3 linked regions of the Rudanella lutea DSM 19387 genome follow. The protein of the gene in region 3 binds, or shares a complex with, the protein of the main gene of each other region. Links are inferred from orthologs where the notes say so. Each region holds a gene or a part of one and is shown on either strand. Other genes may lie near its edges.

Region 1 (6,728 bases), 160 kb from region 3 along the record:
CGGCAATACGGCATTCTGAACATTTTTCTGATTACGCCCCAAACATCAGCCGAGCGTATTCGGCTGATTGATGAGCAGTCGGCCGGATTCATCTACATGGTTTCGTCGGCAAGTATTACGGGGTCGGTGAGTGGAGTGAGTGATGAAATGCTCGCTTACTTCGACCGCATCAATGCAATGAACTTAAAGAATCCGCGCCTGATTGGTTTCGGTATCAAAGACAACGAGACGTTTCGGATGGCCAGCCAATATGCCAACGGGGCTATTATCGGTAGCGCGTTTATCCGGCTTTTGCAGGAAAAAGGTACTGATCAGTCGCAGATCAAAGCATTTGTGGACTCTGTAAAAGGAGAGTGAGCAGAGGTTATAATTTTCATGAAAACGCCCGGCTGAGCTAATCGGCCGGGCGTTTTTGTATTCAGACCGGTATGTAATGCCTTTTTTAGCCTTGTACAGACGATAAAACTGTCTTGTGTTATGAAACTACCTCTGCTGTCGATTGGAGCCATGTTGGCGCTCATATTGGGTTTGCCGGCCTTCCGATCATCACTCACTCCGCCCAGTAAGCCCAAGAACATAATTTTCATTCTGGCCGACGACCACCGGTACGACTTTATGGGTTTTACGGGAAAGGTAGCCGGCCTGAAGACGCCCAACCTTGACCGATTGGCGTATGAGGGCGCACACGTACAAAATGCGTTTGTATCGACGGCTCTGTGCTCGCCCAGCCGGGCCAGTATCCTCAGCGGGCAGTACGCGCATACCCACCGGGTGATCGACAACTTTGCGCCCATGCCTTCCGACCTGAAGTTTTTTCCGCAGTATTTGCAGAAAGCGGGTTATAAAACGGCGTTTCTGGGTAAGTGGCACATGGGTAATACCGACGATGCGCCCCAGCCGGGTTTCGATTATTGGCTGAGTTTTAAAGGGCAGGGCGATTACTATAACCCTCGCTTCAACATCAACGGTAAGCAGGTGGCTTATACCGATAGCAGCAACACAACTGATCTGCTGACGGATTATGCCATTAAGTGGATGAATACGCTGGACAAGACGAAGCCGTTTTGCCTCTACCTGTCGCACAAAGCGGTACATGCCATGTTTGAACCGGCCAGGCGGCACCGTGACACCTATGCCAAAATGCCGATCAACTATCCCGAAACCATGTACCTGACAGCAACCGATACCAGTAAGGTTTGGGGTGGGGGCGCCAACGCAGGCCGTAGCCCCGAAATGGGCGCTGTAAAGGCAAATCTGGCGGGTATTCCGAACTGGGTAAAACAACAGCGCGGCAGCTGGCATGGTGTCGATTACATGTACCACGGTCAGATGGATTTCAACAACTTTTACCGTCGCTACGCCGAAACCCTACTTGGGGTCGACGACAGTGTGGGACGGGTACTGAAGTGGCTGGAAGACAATGGCCTCGACCAGAATACGATGCTGGTGTACATGGGCGACAACGGTTTTAGTTTCGGGGAGCGTGGCCTGATTGATAAACGGCACGCCTACGAAGAGTCGATGCGGGTACCGCTGCTGGTGCGCTGCCCGGACTTGGTGAAGCCTCAAACCAAAGTGAAGCAGGTGATTCAGAACATCGATATTGCCCCTACGTTTTTAGCCTATGCGGGCCTGCCCAAGCCGACGCAAATGCAGGGTAACTCGTTTCTGCCTATTCTACAGGGCCAATCGACCGATGGAGCAGGCCGCCCGTGGCGCGATCGGGCGTTTTACGAGTATTACTGGGAAATCGATTTTCCACAAACGCCGACCATGTACGCGGTGCGTACCGACCGGTACAAGTACATTTTCAATTACGGCGTATGGGACACCAATGAGCTGTATGACTTACAGAATGACCCCGGCGAGGTGAATAACCTCATCAAAAGTCCAGCCCATCAGGAAATCGCCAAACAACTCCGGGGCGAGGTGTTCACCTGGCTTCGGAGTACCAACGGGATGAATATTCCGCTCAACCCGGTTCAGCAAAAACGCTTCGATCACCGCAACAAGGGCGCATATTAATCACGGCCAGGCCCAAAAAAGAACCGGCCTCCGGTTGCTGAGCCGTCAAACGACAACTCAGCAACCGGAGGCCGGTTTTATATCGGAAGAAATCCTTAGAGGTTCGAGAAATCGAACCCTTCAAGGAACGCCGTTGTAAACTGACCCGACTTGAACTTCGGGTCGTCCATCAGCTTGATATGGAACGGAATGGTCGTTTTGATCCCTTCGATCACAAACTCCTGCAAAGCCCGCTTCATACGCGTAATGACTTCCTCGCGCGATTGCCCCGTTACAATCAACTTGGCAATCATGGAATCATAATTTGGCGGAATGGTATAGCCTGCGTACACGTGGCTATCGATCCGAACACCGTGACCACCCGGTAGGTGAAGGTTGGTAATCTTACCGGGCGACGGACGGAATCCGTTGGCGGGATCTTCGGCGTTGATCCGGCACTCCATTGAGTACAGTTTCGGCGTGTAATTACGTCCTGAAATCTCGGTGCCGGCCGCTACCTTGATCTGTTCCTTGATGAGGTCAAAATCGGTAACTTCCTCCGTAATGGGGTGTTCCACCTGAATACGGGTGTTCATTTCCATGAAATAGAACTTGCCGTATTTATCAACCAGAAACTCAACCGTACCAGCACCTTCGTACCCGATGGCTTGCGCGCCTTTGATAGCCGCCTGACCCATTTCTTCGCGCAGTTCGGCCGAAACAATAGGAGAAGGGGTTTCCTCAACCAGTTTCTGGTGACGACGCTGAATAGAGCAATCTCGCTCCGACAGGTGACACACTTTCCCGTACTGATCGCCCACAATCTGAATTTCGATGTGGCGGGGTTCTTCTACGAACTTCTCTAGGTAAAGACCGTCATTGCCAAAAGCGGCACCGGCTTCGGTACGGGCGTCGTTCCAGGCTTTTTCGAAATCGGCCTCGGTCTTGATAATCCGCATACCCCGACCGCCACCCCCGGCCGTTGCTTTGATGATGACGGGGTAGCCAATTTCTTCAGCCAGTTTCTTGCCTTCTTCAATGGATTCGAGCAGACCTTCTGAGCCAGGAATAACCGGTACACCGGCCGCTTTCATGGTCGCCTTGGCCGTAGCCTTGTCGCCCATTCCGTTGATCTGTTCGGCTGTAGCACCGATAAACTTGATGCCGTAGTCGGCGCAAATTTGTGAGAACTCCGCGTTTTCAGATAAGAAACCGTAGCCAGGGTGAATGGCGTCGGCGTTGGTAATTTCAGCCGCCGAGATAATGTTTGGAATATTCAGGTACGACTGCTTACTCACCGGCGGGCCAATACACACAGCCTCGTCGGCGAAGCGCACATGCAGGCTATCACGATCGGCTGTTGAGTAAACAGCCACCGTTTTGATGCCCATTTCGCGGCAAGTCCGGATGATACGCAGCGCGATTTCTCCCCGGTTAGCGATCAGGATTTTCTTAAACATAATGAGTGAAAGAGAGAAAGAGTGAAAGAGCGACAATACGAAATGAGCAAATGATGCTGTAGCACCTATCCACTCTTTCGCTCTCTCACTCTCTCACTCTTTAGTTTGGTTCTACAAGGAATAGAGGCTGGTCGTACTCGACGGGCGTAGCGTTTTCAACCAGTACCTTCACGATACGGCCTGAAACTTCTGACTCGATCTCGTTGAAGAGCTTCATGGCCTCGATGATACACACCACTTTACCTGCCTTCACTTCATCGCCGATCTCGACAAATGCCGGGGTTTCCGGGTTTGAAGAGCGGTAGAACGTACCAATCATGGGCGACTTAATCGTGATGTAGTTCGATGTGTCGGCTGCTTTGGGCGCAGGTGCTGCCGCAACGGGTGCGGGAGCCGAAGCCTGTGGGGCGGGGGCTGCTACAGGTGCCGCTGGAGCTTGTGGAGCTGGTGCTGGAGCCGCTGGCGTGGCGCTATTGCGCTTAACGCTGATCTTCAGATCGTTGGTCTCTACATTGACTTCGTCGAGGCCCGACTGGGCGATGAAGTCGATCAGTTTTTGAATGTCTCTGGTATCCATAAAGTAGGAGAGAGGAGTCTGGGCTGAAGAGTGGTTAGGCCGAAAGTGCTGTGACTCTGGCGACTGCTCATCAGTACAGGCTTCCTGTTTTATTTCACGCGCTCAACATAATCGTACGTACGGGTATCAACCCGAATCTTCTGGCCCTGCTCAATGAAAAGGGGAACCATGATTTTGGCGCCCGATTCCACTTCAACCCGCTTCTTAGGGCTGTTGGCCGTATCACCCCGAATACCCGGCTCGGCGTAAGTGACTTCGAGTTCTACAAACGGTGGAAGTTCGCAGGTCAGGGGCGTTTCGTTTTCGGCATTAATCAGAATTTCAACCTCCTGACCTTCTTTCATCAGATCGGCACCATCAACCAGCTTCTCGTCGAGGTTAATCTGGTCAAACGATTCCTGATCCATGAAGTTGTACCCAGATTCGTCTTTGTAGAGGAACTGGAACTTCCGACGCTCTACCCGAACAGGATAGATAGTAACGCCTGAGTTGAAGGTGTTATCAATTACCCGACCAGTTGTCAGGCTTTTGAGCTTGGTGCGTACAAAAGCGGCTCCTTTGCCCGGCTTAACATGCTGAAATTCCGTAATCTGGAATAAGTCGTTGTTGAAGTTTAAGACTAAACCGTTGCGTATGTCTGCGGTTGTTGCCATTTTGATAAGTTTTCAGTTTTCAGTTTAACGTTTTCAGTTTTGGTTCACAGCTTTCCATGTAAACAACTGAAAACTGATAACCATAAACTGAAAACCCGTTTAATATGCCCACTTCACGTAAACCGAGCCCCAGGTGAATCCTCCTCCGAAGGCGGCCAGAATCAGGTTATCTCCTTTTTTTAGCTGCGACTCGTAATCGAACAGGCAGAGTGGAATAGTAGCTGCGGTTGTGTTACCGTACTTGTGAATATTCATCATGACCCGCTCAGGTCCAACACCCATGCGGTTAGCCGTAGCGTCAATGATTCGCTTGTTGGCCTGATGCGGCACCAGCCAGGCTACCTCTTCGCCCTTCAGCTGATTACGCTCCATGATTTCGGCCGATACGTCGGCCATATTCTTGACTGCAAACTTGAACACCGAGGGGCCGTCCTGATACGCGTAGTGCCACCGTTTTTCAACGGTTTCGTGCGTGGGTGGGTAACGGCTTCCCCCAGCTTTCTGGAAGAGGTGAATCTGACCGCTCCCGTCGGACCGTAGAATGGAGTCCAAAACGCCGAACCCTTCTTCTGCAGGCTCGAGCAATACAGCTCCGGCCCCATCGCCAAAAAGAACACAGGTGGTACGGTCGGTGTAATCAACGATAGCCGACATTTTATCGGCACCTACTACGATTACCTTCTTGTATTTACCCGATTCGATAAACTGGGTACCGGTGGTGAGTGCGTACAAAAAGCCCGAGCAGGCCGCCTGAATATCGAAGCTTCCCACATTCCGAATACCAACCATATCACAAATCAGGTTGGCCGTTGCCGGAAACACATAATCGGGTGTTACCGTTGCGCAAATGAGAAGATCAACTTCTTCGGGTTTGGTATTGGTCTTTTCGAGTAGGCCCTGTACCGCTTTCGCGCCCATGTGCGACGAACCCATGCCTTCCCCTTTCAGGATCCGGCGTTCTTTGATACCCGTCCGACTCGTGATCCACTCGTCGTTGGTGTCCACCATTTTCTCCAGTTCCGCGTTGGTAAGCACGTACTCAGGAACATAACCGTGAACGCCCGTAATTGCCGCTTTCATCATTACAGTGAGCAGTTAACAACGAACAGTGTGCAGTTATCAATGAACAGTTAACAACGAACAAGGGCTGGTAAGAGTGCACACTGTTCGTTGTTAACTGTTCATTGATAACTGTCAACTGAGCATTTGCGCAATTTTATTATATGCGTCTGATTGAACCTGCCGTATAGCAAGCCCGATCATATTTTTGATAGCTAAAGCTGATGAAATTCCGTGGGCGATAATGACGTTGCCGTTGACGCCTACAATGGGGCTTCCGCCTACCGACTCGTAGTTTGTCTTGTCAAGAAATTCGTCGCTGATCCCCCGCTTCTTCGTCAGAGCGTAAATCGACTCACCCAGTTTGAACAGGGCATTTCCGGTAAAACCGTCGGTGACAATCACATCCGCCTTGTCGAAAAACATGTCGTTGCCTTCTATGTTACCAACGAAGTTGATCCGACGGCTTTCTTTCAGCAACTGATAGGCTGCCTGCGCAACCAACGACCCCTTCTGTTCTTCTGAACCAATATTCATCAGGGCGACCCGTGGGTTTTCGATACCAAACGTCGCCTGAGCATATACCGACCCGATTTCGCCAAACTGAGCGAGCATCTCGGGTTTACAGTCGGCATTGGCACCAATGTCGAGCATAACGGCGTGTCCACCACTTAACTGGGGGACAAAACCCGCGATGCAGGGGCGCATGACCCCTTCGATGGCTTTGATGCTGAACAGAGCGCCTACGTGCATCGCCCCTGTGTTGCCTGCACTGCAAAAAGCGTCGACTTGTTTTTCTTTCAAAAGCTTAAACCCAACTCCAATGCTGGAATTGGGCTTCTGAGAAAGGGCCTTTGTTGGGTGCTCACCCATTTCGATAACATCCTCGGCGTGGACAATCTCGATGTTCGAAAGGGGCTCGGTTGCGTACTTGGGCAATAAGGTTTCAATAACCCGTTGCTGCCCAATCAAAAC
Region 2 (6,809 bases), 2.1 Mb from region 3 along the record:
CCACCGAAACCGGTCGCGCCCGATGAGGGCGTAGAGCACATGCCCCCCGTCGAGCTGGCCAATCGGAATCAGGTTGAGCGATGTAAAAAACAAGGCCAGATACCCCGCCAGCAGGTACGGATAATGAATCATCTCGTAGGGGTGCGGCAACCGGGCGGGGTCGGCCACGTAGGTTTTGAAGAACCAGAACAGCAGGTTATCGCCAAAGCCGATAGCGCCCCCTTCGGGCAGGTTTTTGTACACGTACTGCCCGAAATACATGCCGTACTTCTTGTATTCGGGGTGAATAGTGAAAATATACGAGGGGTCGGGCAGGTTCGTAAAGCCGTACCAGAGCACAATCAGGGCCAGCACAAACCCCGCCAATGGCCCCGCAATACCAATATCAAAGTATTTACGGCGGCTGTTGATATAGTCCTGAATTCGGATAAACGCTCCCAGCGTGCCAATGCCCGTACTGCCAAACCAAAGCGGAATATAGTACGGCAGGGTAACCCGTACCCGGTTGGCTTTGGCCGTGAAATAATGGCCAAACTCGTGTACTGTCAGAATAGCCAGAAACGGAACCGAGTAGTGCAGACCTGCCCAAAACTCAGACCAGCCCATGGGAATCACTTTTTTTATCAGCGCGGGATCGTCGGTCAGCCACGATGTGGGAATAAACGACCGCCCAAACATCCACTCAGCACCCGCTAAGGTAGTGGTGATGAGCGTGACCAGGAAAAGCCCCCCGTGGATCAGGTACTTACGCATTCAATGTATGGATAAAGTTTGGCGCAGCCCCTTACAGGCCCTGCAAATAATCAATGATCGTTTTGGGCGGTACCACATGCACGGCCTCAATCCCCAACTGGGCGGCCGCTTCGATATTGGCCGCGTTGTCGTCGTAAAAAGCCGTTTCGGTAGGCTCCAGCCCCGCCTGGGTCAGCACGTGCTCGTAAATGGCGGGCGAGGGCTTAGCCATGCGAACGTCGTGCGAGTAAAACACCCGCTCAAAGAGGTCTTCGAGGGTTGGCTTACCCAGCGCAGTAAGCATTTTGTTGACCTGCCGGATATGAATGGCGTTGGTGTTGCTCAGCAAAAACAACCGATACTGGCCCGATGCCCGTAACTCCTCCAGCCGGTCGACACGCTCGACGGGCAGGTCGAGCAGGATCGAATTCCAGGTGGTGTCGATCACCTCGTCGGTCCACTCCTCGCTCGACGGTTGCCCCTGATTCCGAAGCAAATCGCGCACATGTTGCCGGAAGGCCGCATCGTCGACCATACCGGTTTCGTATTGCCGCCATAAATCGTGCTGTTTCCAAAGGGCGGTCACATCGGCTTCGGGCAGGCCCGCAAGCACCGAAAAATTACGGATTGGCGCACCCATGTCGATGGGGATAATCACGTCGCCAAGGTCAAAAATCAGATTTTTCAGCATACTATCAATAAGAGGACGGGGCTATACGCCCAACCAGATAACCCAGAAGCCAAAGATACCGTTAGATTTGCAGACAACCCTTTTTGTATGCCTTTTACCATCGACCTTTCCGATAAAGTGGTGCTGCTGACCGGCTCAACGGCCGGCATCGGGCTCGGAATTGCCCGGCAGTTTGCCCGCGCCGGTGCCCACGTGTCCGGTTGCGGCCTCGAATCCATCGAGCAGGCGGGCGAATTTATCCAGATTGTCCAGAGCGAATCAGGACAGACGCCCCTGTACGTACAGGCCGACGTTACTCAACCCGACGACTTAGCCCGGCTCGTGACCGAAACCGTTGCCCAATACGGGCGAATTGATATTCTGGCGTCGAATGCGGGCACCAACGTATTTGCGGGAATCGACGGCTGTTCGGCGGCCGAGTGGGAAATGAACCTGAATCTGAATCTGGCCTCGCATTGGCGGCTGGCCCGGCTTTGCAAGCCCTATCTGGAAACCGCGCCCGGCGGTGGGGTGATTGTGGTCAATGCGTCGTGCCATGCGTACAGCAGCCTGCCGGGCTGTTTTCCGTACAATGTAGCCAAAACGGCCCTGATGGGACTGGTACGCAGCCTGACGCTGGAGTGGAGCCCGGCTATTCGGACGGTGGGCGTAGCACCGGGATTTATCGACACCCGGCTCAACGAAGCCTGGTTCAATACTTTCCCGGACCCAGCCGCCGAACGAGCCCGCACCGAAGCGCAGTTTCCGATGCACCGATTAGGTACGCCCGATGAAATTGGCGGCTGGTTTGTATTTCTGGCAAGCGACTACGCCCGCTTCTCCGCCGGGCAAACCTACCTCATCGACGGGGGGCGGTCGGTCGTGATGATGTAAAAAAAAGGAGAAACGAGGAAAGGGAGAAGGGACGCAAGCGCGTCAATCCCCTTTCTCTCTTCTCCCTTTTCCTTTTTTATTCCAACACCACGCCCATGTTGCAGAACTTGTCGATGCGCTGACTAATGCGCTCCTGCGGGGTCAGGGCGTTGAGTTCTTCGAGGGTAGCCAGAATGACGGCTTTCAGAATATCGGCCATAGCGGCATGGTCGGTATGGGCGCCACCGATGGGCTCCTCCACGATACCGTCGATCAGGCCGGCCTGTTTCATGTCGCGGGCGGTGGGCTTCATGGCTTCAGCAGCCTGCTCTTTGTAGTTCCAGCTCCGCCACAGAATGGTCGAGCAGTTTTCGGGCGAAATTACCGAATACCAGGCGTTTTCGAGCATCAGCACGCGGTCGCCGATGGCAATGCCGAGGGCCCCGCCCGATGCTCCTTCACCAATAACAATACAGATAACGGGCACTTTGAGGGTCATCATCTCGCGCAGGTTGCGGGCAATAGCCTCACCCTGCCCGCGCTCTTCGGCCTCAAGGCCGGGGAAAGCGCCCGGCGTGTCGATCAGCGTAATAATGGGTTTGTTGAACTTCTCAGCCAACTGCATCAGACGCAGCGCCTTGCGGTAGCCCTCGGGGTTGGGCATCCCGAAATTGCGGTGCTGCCGCTGCTTGGTATTCCGGCCTTTCTGCTGCCCAATGATCATCACCGACTGTCCGCCGATTTCACCGAATCCACCCACCATGGCCGGATCATCGCGCACCGAGCGGTCGCCGTGGAGTTCGATAAACTGATCGCACATGCGCTCAATATAGTCGAGCGTATAAGGCCGGTCGGGGTGGCGCGACAACTGAACCCGTTGCCAGCGCGTCAGGTTCTGAAAAATCTCGAACTGAAGCTTATCAATGCTTTTTTCGAGTATGTCGACGGCATCGCTAACGTCTACACCGGTCCGTTCGGCTAATTTTCGGGTTTCTTCCAGTCGCGCTTCCAGATCAGCAATGGGCTTTTCAAAATCGAGGTAAGTTCTCATAAACACAGGAGAATGGAAGAAAGGATAAGGGAGAAAGAAGTGGGTTAGTCATCACAAACCCTCCTGTACCTTTCTGCCTATTCCCTTCTCCCAATTTAAAGTTCATACGTTTGTCCTTTGGTAGGAATTTCAACCTGATTGTAACCGACTTCGGCGAGGGCTTCCCTGAAGGCTTCCATACCCGACAGCTCGCCGTGTACCAGAAACACCTTCCGAAGCGAGTCGGCCGGTTGCATTTTGACGAAGTTAATCAGATCATTTTGGTCGCCATGCCCGCTGAACACGTCGATTTTCTCGACCCGCGCATTCACGGCCTGCTCTTTACCTTTGATGGTGAGCGTTGGCTGCCCGTTGAGCAAACGCCAACCCAGCGTGCCCTCGGCACAGTAGCCGATCATCAGAATGGTGCAATACGGATTACCAATGTTGGCGGCAATGTGGTGCTCCACGCGCCCGCCCTGCACCATGCCCGACGACGAGATGATAATGCAGGGTTCGTTGTAATCCGACACGGCCTTGCTCGCCTTAGTCGACTCCAGAAACGTGAAGTTTTCAAAATCGAACAGGGCTTCGTTTTCCTCGTAAAAATCGCGAGCCTCTTTGTTCAGCAAGCGAATATTTTTGGTGTACACCCGCGAGCTATCGTACGCCATCGGGCTATCCGAGAAAACCTTGATCGGCGGGAAGTTATGTTCCGAATACAGCTTGTTGAGCGTGTACAGCAGAGCCTGTGTGCGGCCCACACTAAACGAGGGGATAATCAGCCGACCCGGAATATCAATGCAGGTTCGCTTGATAACGTCGGCCAATGCTTCCTCCGGTGTCTCGGTATTTTCGTGGAGCCGGTTGCCGTAGGTGCTTTCGCAAATCAGATAGTCGACCGGGGGAACCGGAGCCGGATCAATGAGGAGCGGGTAATTTTTACGCCCAATATCGCCCGAGAAACAGATGCTTTTCCGCTCCCCGTTTTCAAATACGTTGATCACGATATGGGCGGCCCCGAGCAGGTGCCCGGCCGGGATAAAGGTAACGTCGAGCCCCTCATGCACCCGAAACCGCCGGTTAAACGCGATAGGCACTACGTTTTCCATAGCGTCGCGCACTTGCCGTTCCAGATACAAATCATTCTGCATCTTGGCCTGCCGGTCTTTTACCCGTTTTTTCTTACTCGCGTTGAGGTCGTTGATGCGCTTCTGGTTAATGGTAGCGGCATCTTTCAGGAGAATTTCAGTGAGCGCAAACGTTGGTTCGGTGCACAGGATCTGCCCTTCGTACCCCTCGCGGTAGAGGTTAGGCAGATTGCCCGAATGGTCAACGTGGGCGTGGGTCAGCAAAACAAGGTTAATACCAGAGGCCTCAAACGGAAAGAAACTGGTAGCTGGCGTGGTGGGAGGTGCCTGCCCGTTCGAGGAAGAACGTTCGAGGTCCGAACCGCAGTCGATCAGGATTCGGTAGTCGTCCTGAACTTCCAGCAGGTACATACTGCCCGTCACCTGCCGGGCGGCCCCCAGAAAAGATAACTTCATGTGTATCGTTTAAACGTCGTAGAGAACGCCGATACTGGATACTGCCCACCGGATTGCGGCCTGCCCCAACCGGTAGTCAATCTCCATTATCCAGCGTTCATGTATAAAAACACCCTTCGGGCGTATCAAATTCCGCTATTTTTGTCTTCCAGGGTTCAGTAACCCCAGGTTTGCAAAGTTACTAAGATAGAGCCGAATCGCCTAACCCGGCTTTAATGCCTCCATGCTTCCAGTTGCTTACTCCCATCGACTATACCTGACCTGTAGGTTAGTTTTGTCCATAAGCCTGATTCTGGGCTCATTCCCCCTTTGGGCCCAGTCAGGGGCCGACTCCACCAACACCCAACGGCTGCTGTTACTCCTCGATCAGTTTCAGCAGGGGCCCGTGGCCCGGCATGGCACGGTAGCCCTTTCGGTTCGGCGGGTGAGCGATGGCGAGCCACTTATCGGCTACAATTCACGCCAGAGCCTGTCGACTGCCTCGACGCTCAAACTGGTCACTACCGCTACCGCATTGGCCGTATTGGGTGGTACCTACTCGTACACCACCGTTCTGGAATACGACGGGCCACTCCGCGACAGTACGCTCACGGGCAACCTGTACATACGGGGTTCGGGCGACCCCTCGCTGGGTACCTGGCGGTATTCGGGTGGAGCCACACTGCGCTCACCCGACCTGCCTACCCTGCTGGGTATCTGGTCCGACGCGATTCGGCGGGCAGGCATCCGCCGAATTGAAGGTCGGGTAATTGGCGACGGGTCGATTTACAACGACCCACCCGTACCTGATACCTGGCCGTATGGCGATCTGGGCAATTATTACGGGGCCGGACTGAGTGGGCTCAATCTCAACGAGAACTTGTACCGGGTATTTTTCAGACCGGGTAAGACCGTTGGCGCGGCCGCAACCCTGCTCCGCACCGATCCGCCCCTGCCCTATCTGACCTTGCACAATACCGTATCGACCGATGCCGCCGACACGGGCGATCAGGTCAATATTTACGGTGCTCCGCTCGCCAATCAGCAGTGGCTCACGGGCAAAATTCCAATCGACAGCAAGGAGTTTAGCGTCAAAGGCTCGCTACCCGACCCAGCTTATTTTGCGGCCTACGCCCTCACCGAGCAACTCCGGCGAGATAGTGTCCGGGTGGGCAACGAGCCCGCAGCCTACGGATCGGGATTACCCGCGCCCAAACCGACGGGCCGACGTACACTTCTGTACACCCACCGTTCCCCAGCGCTGACCGAGCTGGCACAACAAACCAACTTTCAGAGTGTGAACCTCTACGCCGAAGCCCTGCTCCGAACGGCGGCCCTGCGGCTCAATCCGGGCGTTCGGAACACCGACGAAGCCGTGGAAACGGTGGCTAAATTCTGGCGGGGCAAAGGCGTTAACCTCGACGGATTCCGGATGCGCGACGGCAGCGGCCTATCCACCGTGGGCGGGTTATCGGCCGACAATATGACGGGAATTCTGGCCCGAATGGGTACCGAACGTACGTTCCCGGCCTTCTACGAAACCATTCCGGTGGTGGGGCAGTCGGGCACGGTGCGGAGCCTGGCGCGCAACACGGCAGCCGCGGGGAATGTGCGGGCCAAGAGTGGGTCGATTGAGGGAGTGCGGGCCTATGCAGGCTACTTCACGGCGGCTGATGGCGAACTGATGACTTTTTCGGTTATGGTAAACCGGTTTACGCCGGGTCAGAACCGGGCGCTAACGGCCCAGCTGGAGCGGATTCTGGCGGCAATGGTACAACTGAACGGGAAGAAGGAGTAAGCAGTAAACCCTCGTCGTCGGTTTCGGCCATGGCCAGTTTTTCGGGAAGAATGAGGTCAAACGTAGCCCCTTCGCCCGGCTTGCTGTGGGCTCTGATGTAGCCCTGATGCGCCATCACAATCCGCTTGCAAACAGCCAGACCAATGCCGGTACCGTCGTAGGCCGTTTGCGGGTGCAACC
Region 3 (6,902 bases):
GAACGAGGTAGTTTCGGTGCCGGGGTTGGTCAATCGCAAACATAAGGATGTGCTGCTGCGGAATGTGTCGCTCATCATGGAAGATCGGCTGAAGGAGATTGCGGCATTGGTACAGGCCGAAATTCTGCGGTCAGGTTTTGAGCATAAACTGCTGGCGGGTATTGTTCTGACGGGAGGAACCGCATCGACGCCCAACATCGAGGCCATTTTTAAGCGGGTCACGGGGATGGATGTACGCGTGGGTTACCCCGAGTGGCTGGAGCACAACGGCCGGGCTGATCTGGTGAGCGATCCGGCATACGCAACGGCATTGGGCTTGGTTTGGGCTGGTTTCCGGCAGGTCGATGAGCGAGTAAGCTTTATCAGCGACCCCGCCCGGACCTCTGAAGCCCCCAAAGCCAGTACTCCACCAACGGCCAAACAACCGTACCGGCCTGCTGCAGAGCCCGAAGAGGCCCCCAAAGAAGGCTGGTTCGCCAAACTTAAACGGATCTTTTCAAGTGATGATTTCATTGAAAAGAAGGACACCTATTAACTTGTACCTCATACCAGAACGACTGACACCCTATGAACACGATGCTTGATCACGGATACGCTTACGAAATTCCGGACGAAAACGGCCCGATCATCAAGGTCATTGGTGTGGGTGGTGCGGGCGGCAATGCCGTTAAGCACATGTGGAAAATGGGCGTTAAAGACGTCAGTTTTGCCGTTTGCAATACTGACCGGCAGGCACTGATGGCCTCTCCTGTTCCGACTAAGCTTCAGTTGGGCGACGGACTGGGGGCTGGTACAGAGGCCGAAGCCGGTGAGAAAGCCGCCCGCGATGGAATCGACGAGATTCGTAACCTGCTGGCTGCACCAACCAAAATGGTCTTTATCACGGCCGGTATGGGCGGTGGTACGGGTACGGGGGCTGCACCGGTTGTGGCCGAAGTGGCGCGTGAACTGAAGCTGCTGACCGTGGCTGTTGTAACGGCACCGTATTGGTACGAAGGCACTGAAAAGAAAGAACAGGCCATGAAAGGCATCGAGCGGCTCAAAGAAAGCTGCGATACGGTGCTGGTGGTACTGAATGATAAACTGGCCGAGCTTTATGGCGATCTCGACTGGACCGAAGCCTATGGTCATGCCGATAACGTGCTGGCTAATGCGGTGAAAAGTATTGCCGAGATCATCACCACTCAGGGGGATATCAACGCCGACTTTGCCGACGTGAAGAAGGTGTTGAGCAATGCCGGTCAGTCGGTGATGGGGTCGGCCGAAGCAGACGGTGAAAACCGGGCGCTGTCGGCCATTGAAGCTGCCCTCAATTCGCCTTTGTTGAACGATCGTGACATTCGCGGGGCCAAAAAAGTCCTGCTGACGATTGCCTCAAGCAAAGAACACGCCATGAAAATGAACGAGATGACCATCATCTCGAAGTACGTGGCCGAGAAAATCCAGGCCGAGGCCAAAATGGTGAAAGTTGGTGCCATTGTGGACAAGACTCTGGGCTCTAAGTTGCGGGTCACGATTATTGCCGCTGGCTTTGAGCCAATCAATGACATTGGGCAGATTTTGACGCCCAATGGCATAACCCCCAGCGAGAACGTAGACGACAAAAAGACAGATGCCCGAGACGAAAAGACGACAGTAGCAACCCGCGACGAGGAGCCTGTGGCAGAGGCCCCAATTGAACTGGGGGGCGCTGAGTCGGAGAAACTGGTATTGGCCGCCATTGAAGAGGAAGCGAACGAAAAGGCGCTCCCCGGCGTGTTTGAAGACCAGATTCCAACTCGCTCGGTGAACGTGGGTGCTGATGTGATTGTGGTGCCCGGCCGGGGCGACCGGATGCCGCAGACGCACAAAATCACGCCTGAGGTGTTGATTGAAGTGCACAACGCTGGCGACAATGAGCATATCCAGCGGATGATCGACGATTTTTATAATAACCGGATTCCCGAGCGTGATCTCGAAACACCGGCTTACCTGCGTCATAAAATTGCCTTGTACGACATGCAGCTGATCCCGGAAGGGGAGCTGGTGCGGTACCGGTTGGGCGACTAAGACGACTAACATACCTCCTGAGCCCGCTCGAATAACTTCGAGCGGGCTTTTTCGTGTAGATGGGTCATTCATTCGGGGTGGGGCTGCGTCTATCACGACCTTTAGACAAGTTATCCAAAGCAGAACCTACGTAAATGAATGCCGCCGAGGTAAAGAGACAACTCATGGCCCTGCAACAGCCTGAACGAGCGTCGTTTGTGGCCCGGTATTTCCAGACTGGGCCGGGCCAATACGCCGAGGGCGACCAGTTTCTGGGGTTATCCATGCCGCAACAACATGCTATAGCACGCCAATTCCGTCAGTTGCCTATGGAGCAAACGGAACAACTGGTGCGCGATAGCTACCATGAATGCCGGATGGTTGGGTTGCTGATATGGGTTCAACAAAGCCGAAAAGGTGGCCCCGTGGCTCAAACCGAAATTCTGGAACGGTATCTGGCGAGCGTGGCATGGGTAAACAACTGGGATCTGGTCGATTCGAGCTGTCCGGCTATTGTGGGAGAGGCCTTGCTGAACGAAGACCGATCGTTATTATACACCCTGGCCGACACCGGGCATCTCTGGAGCCAACGGATAGCGATGGTTTCCACGCTGGCGTTTATCCGAAAAGGGCAACTCACCGACACCTTCGCCCTGGCCGAACGAATGGCCAGCCACCGCCATGATCTGATCCATAAAGCAATCGGCTGGATGCTGCGCGAAGCTGGTAAACGGAACCCCGAAGCCCTCGAAGAGTTTCTGCACGATCATATCCGGCAATTGCCCCGCACCAGTCTGCGGTATGCCATTGAGCGGTTCGAGCCGGGGAAGCGGCAGTATTATCTGATGCTTTGAGACATAGCTACCAGGCTGCGTGGGGTGGCTTGGGTAGTCTCTACAATCACTCTTTCGGCGATTCGCTCTTTCGCTCTTAAGAAAAGCGTATCTTTGTCGCCCCGGAACGATTCAACTACCGAAATCAATGTCTTGGTTTATACGCAAAGATAAGGGTATCCAAACCCCGACCGAAATGAAGCGGGAAGCCCCCGATGGGTTGTGGTACCAGTGCCCGAATTGCAAAAAAGTGATGCACACCCGCGAGCATAAGCTCAACGCGTACACCTGTGTACACTGCAATTTTCACGAAAAAATCGGCTCGGACGCCTACTTCTCTATCCTGTTCGACGACAATCAGTTTACCGAACTGGATGCAACCATGATCTCAGCCGATCCGCTCAACTTTGTCGATACAAAGGCGTACCCGGACCGGGTGAAAAGCACGATCAGTAAAACGGGCCTGCGCGATGCCGTCCGGACGGCTTACGGGCCTATGAACGAAGCGCCGATCACCATTGCCTGCATGGACTTTGGGTTTATCGGAGGGTCAATGGGTTCAGTGGTGGGTGAGAAAATTGCCCGGGCTATCGATCATTCGCTCAATACCAATACGCCTTTTCTGATGATTTCGCGCTCGGGTGGTGCCCGGATGATGGAGGCAGGCTTCTCGCTCATGCAGATGGCCAAAACATCAGCCAAGCTGGCGCTGCTCGCCGAAGCAAAAATTCCATACATCTCTCTGCTGACCGACCCTACCACGGGGGGCGTAACGGCTTCCTTTGCCATGCTGGGCGATTTCAACATTGCCGAGCCGGGTGCCCTGATCGGTTTTGCCGGCCCGCGGGTTATCCGCGAAACCATCGGTAAAGACCTGCCCAAAGGGTTCCAGAGCGCTGAATTTGTACTTGAGCATGGCTTCCTCGACTTTATTGTTGATCGGAAAGACCTGAAAGACAAGCTGTCGAGCCTGTTGCAGATGCTGAAATAATTGCCGGAGGGGAGAAGGTAAAAAGGCGAAGGGATTCATGCCCGTTTGCCCTTATGCCTTCTCCCTTTTCTTTTCTCCCCGTTTATGCGCCTGGTTCGTCATCCGGTTTTGTGCAATTACTACGTCACGTATCGCTGTAATGCGACCTGCGGTTTTTGCGACATCTGGGAACGGCCCTCGCCCTATGTAACTCCCGAAAATGTGGCCGAAAACCTCCGCGACCTGCGTCGGCTGGGGGTGCGGGTGGTCGACTTTACGGGGGGCGAACCGCTGTTGCACCGGCAGCTCGACGGATTGCTGGCTGAGGCCAAAAAACAGGGATTTATTACAACCGTCACGACCAACGGATTGCTGTACCCCAAACAGGCTGAGCGGCTGCGGGGGCTGGTCGATATGCTGCACTTTTCGCTCGATTCGCCCATTGCCGAAGAACACGACCGGCTGCGGGGCGTAAAATGTTTCGATAAGGTGATGGAGTCGATTGCGGTGGCCCGTTCGTTGGGTGAGCGCCCCGACATTCTGTTTACCGTGTTTGAGCACAACATTGATCAGATTGGCGCGGTTTACGAGACCATCTGCAAGCCTAACAACCTCGTTTTAATCCTGAATCCGGTTTTTGCGTACAATGAGGTGGCTACCGGCGGACAGTTTTCCGACGAAAGCCTGCGCAAGCTAACCGAGTGGGGCCGCCGAAAAAATGTGTACCTCAACGACGGCTTTGTGCAGCTCCGGCGCGATGGCGGCAACCACATTGACAAGCCGGTGTGCCGGGCCGCCAGTACTACACTGGTGATTTCGCCCGAAAACAAGCTGGTGCTGCCGTGCTACCATCTTGGTTTACAGGAGTTTCCAATCGAAGGGAAGCTGTACGACCTCTATCGGTCAACTGAGGTGCAGGAGTTGGTGGCGCTGGAGGGCCGGTTGCCGCAATGCGAGGGCTGCGCGATCAACTGCTACATGCAGCCGTCTTTCGCCGTCGAGATTTCCAAATACTGGTGGAAAGCCCTGCCCAGTACGCTGAAGTACAACCGGATCAAAGGCACCTGGAAGTCGTTGCTCTGATTACTGTTTCAATACGGTCCGGCTCACAACACGTCCATCTACGTTTGCTTTCAAAATATACAGACCTGCGGGCAGGTTGCCTACTTCAAATGTGTGCGTATGGTCGCGTTGGGGAGTGGTGAGCTCGGCCGAGGCTACCGAATGTCCCGCGAGACTGTAAAGATGTAACGAGACCGTTTGGGCGGCATTGAGCTGAAGTTGTACCGTGAGCTGGTGCTGCATGGGGTTTGGCGACGCCCAAAAGGCCACTTTCGAGTCGGGGCCGGTGCCCGTAACCAGGCTATTCTCCGTAGCCGGTTCGTAGGGGGGGAGGGTCGACGTTGGGCCGCCTTTATCCTGCACCCGCACCACTGTTTCGGCGTATGTTTCGCCAATTTGTACTCCGTTTCGCCACTCCCGAATCACTACAGCGACGCTGTACTGCCCGGCGCGGGTGGGGGCGTCCCAAATCAGCTGACCCGTTCGGCTGTCGAGCTTGTATGTGCCAGCGCGGACCACATCGTTTGGAAACTGGTAGGCATTAAGCGCAACGGGGGTAGTACAGCCGCTGCCCGTTGCCGCGCTGAGTGGGCGCGCAATCGCATACGATAGGCTGTCGTTATCTGCATCAACAAAACGAAACCGGAGGCTGGTGCGCTGGTTGGTGCTTACCTGCCAGAAATCGGTCGTAGGTTCAAAAACAGGGGTTGCGTTGCGGAGGTTTCCCGTGGCCTGAACCGTCGTAGACAGCACAAAAGGAGCCTCAACCGGCGGGCTGGCGTTGATGTTGGTAGTGCGGTTGGGAAGCTGGATACTCAGACGGTACACGCCCGGCCCGGCGTAGGTGTAGGAGGCTCGGTACACGTTTTCGGAGATAGACGGTTCGACCAAACGCTGACCCGCTCGCGTGAGGGTTATGGTGCTGCCATCGCCTGGGCAGAGCGGAATGGTGCTGGTTTCGGCGGGCCCCTGCGCGTTAGTGCCGTCGAGGAGCAAAACAACAGTAATCTCGTAGGTGTTGCCTGTGGTGTTGCGGGCCTGAATCTGCCCGCCGAGTAAATGCGACGCACAAGTTGGCAGGGCTAAGGCGCAACACAAAGCCCAAACGGTAACCGTTTTCATGATGTGATAGGGATTGGGAAGGAAACGTTATGTTACTAACTGCCTAACCTATATCTTTCGTATAGTGACACTTCATTTGTTTGTTAATCGTCAGATTCCATGCTTTACACCGCCGGGCAGGTTGCCCATTTCAACAAAATCAGCTTCCGTTACCTGCTTACTTCGGTTGATGATCACGTGCTGACAATCCGGCTCAATCGGCCCGAAAAAAAGAATGCATTGAGCCCACTGCTCCTCAACGAACTGGCTTTTGCGCTTGCGTATGCCCACCACACGCCCGAGGTATGGCTGGTTGTGCTGGCGGCTGAAGGCACTGTTTTCTGCGCCGGTATGGATCTCAAAAGTCTGTCGGAAGGGAGCCGGGAAGAACCCACGGTGCCCGAACCATCGGGGCCGGTGCGGCTTGGCGAGCTGATGGCTGGCCTGCACAAACCGTGCATTGGACAAGTGCAGGGGCCGGTACTGGCGGGTGGTTTACTGCTGGTGGCGGGTTGTACGCACGTGGTGGCAGCGGAGGAGGTCACGTTTAGTTTGCCCGAAGTGAAGCGCGGTTTGTACCCGTTTCAGGTCATGGCCAGCCTACTCGAAATTCTGCCCCCGCGTACGGTGATCGACTGGTGCCTCCGGGCCCGTGTGGTATCGGCCGAAGAGGCCCAGCGGCAGGGGCTGGTGACGGAGGTGGTTGCGGCTGCGCAACTGACAGCGGCCGTACAGGAGCTGGTGGCGGAGTTGACAGCGTTTTCGCCTACGGCCATGCAGTTTGGATTACGGGCGTACCAGCAGCTCAAAGGCTTACCCCGCACCGATTGGCAGGCATTTCTGCACGAACAGTTTAGACTGATTCAGCAAACCCCCGACGCGAAAGAAGGAATGGCTGCATTTCTGGA

What was found.
Region 1: the proteins of accD (region 3) and accB are in contact, whole or in part, in a solved structure (PDB 8UXZ), measured with the Escherichia coli proteins. The link is inferred for Rudanella lutea DSM 19387 from one-to-one orthologs.
Region 2: the proteins of accD (region 3) and RUDLU_RS0105590 are in contact, whole or in part, in a solved structure (PDB 8UXZ), measured with the Escherichia coli proteins. The link is inferred for Rudanella lutea DSM 19387 from one-to-one orthologs.

What each region holds. Positions count from the first base shown.
Region 1 is NZ_KB913013.1:3,216,903-3,223,630, reverse strand. What follows is about bases 2,304-5,082. They hold accB (acetyl-CoA carboxylase biotin carboxyl carrier protein), read right to left. Parts: upstream 4,042-5,082; coding sequence 3,565-4,041; downstream 2,304-3,564. Other genes in these bases: RUDLU_RS0113260 (beta-ketoacyl-ACP synthase III), read right to left, coding at 4,794-5,082; efp (elongation factor P), read right to left, coding at 4,131-4,694; accC (acetyl-CoA carboxylase biotin carboxylase subunit), read right to left, coding at 2,304-3,464. Outside these bases: trpA (tryptophan synthase subunit alpha), read left to right, coding at 1-357; RUDLU_RS0113280 (sulfatase family protein), read left to right, coding at 478-2,025; more of accC, read right to left, coding at 2,121-2,303; more of RUDLU_RS0113260, read right to left, coding at 5,083-5,777; phosphate acyltransferase PlsX, read right to left, coding at 5,889-6,728. UniProt on the Escherichia coli protein: This protein is a component of the acetyl coenzyme A carboxylase complex; first, biotin carboxylase catalyzes the carboxylation of the carrier protein and then the transcarboxylase transfers the carboxyl group to form malonyl-CoA.
Region 2 is NZ_KB913013.1:1,302,583-1,309,391, forward strand. What follows is about bases 1,350-4,209. They hold RUDLU_RS0105590 (acetyl-CoA carboxylase carboxyltransferase subunit alpha), read right to left. Parts: upstream 3,327-4,209; coding sequence 2,373-3,326; downstream 1,350-2,372. Other genes in these bases: RUDLU_RS0105580 (HAD family hydrolase), read right to left, coding at 1,350-1,423; RUDLU_RS0105585 (SDR family oxidoreductase), read left to right, coding at 1,511-2,296; RUDLU_RS0105595 (MBL fold metallo-hydrolase RNA specificity domain-containing protein), read right to left, coding at 3,422-4,209. Also shown: RUDLU_RS0105575 (site-2 protease family protein), read right to left, coding at 1-753; more of RUDLU_RS0105580, read right to left, coding at 785-1,349; more of RUDLU_RS0105595, read right to left, coding at 4,210-4,852; dacB (D-alanyl-D-alanine carboxypeptidase/D-alanyl-D-alanine endopeptidase), read left to right, coding at 5,127-6,629; RUDLU_RS0105605 (sensor histidine kinase), read right to left, coding at 6,544-6,809. UniProt on the Escherichia coli protein: Component of the acetyl coenzyme A carboxylase (ACC) complex. First, biotin carboxylase catalyzes the carboxylation of biotin on its carrier protein (BCCP) and then the CO(2) group is transferred by the carboxyltransferase to acetyl-CoA to form malonyl-CoA.
Region 3 is NZ_KB913013.1:3,374,511-3,381,412, forward strand. The notes cover bases 1,978-4,930. They hold accD (acetyl-CoA carboxylase, carboxyltransferase subunit beta), read left to right. Parts: upstream 1,978-3,009; coding sequence 3,010-3,852; downstream 3,853-4,930. Other genes in these bases: ftsZ (cell division protein FtsZ), read left to right, coding at 1,978-2,049; RUDLU_RS0113865 (DNA alkylation repair protein), read left to right, coding at 2,184-2,882; RUDLU_RS0113875 (radical SAM protein), read left to right, coding at 3,937-4,914; RUDLU_RS0113880 (T9SS type A sorting domain-containing protein), read right to left, coding at 4,915-4,930. Also shown: cell division protein FtsA, read left to right, coding at 1-535; more of ftsZ, read left to right, coding at 568-1,977; more of RUDLU_RS0113880, read right to left, coding at 4,931-6,015; RUDLU_RS0113885 (enoyl-CoA hydratase/isomerase family protein), read left to right, coding at 6,115-6,902.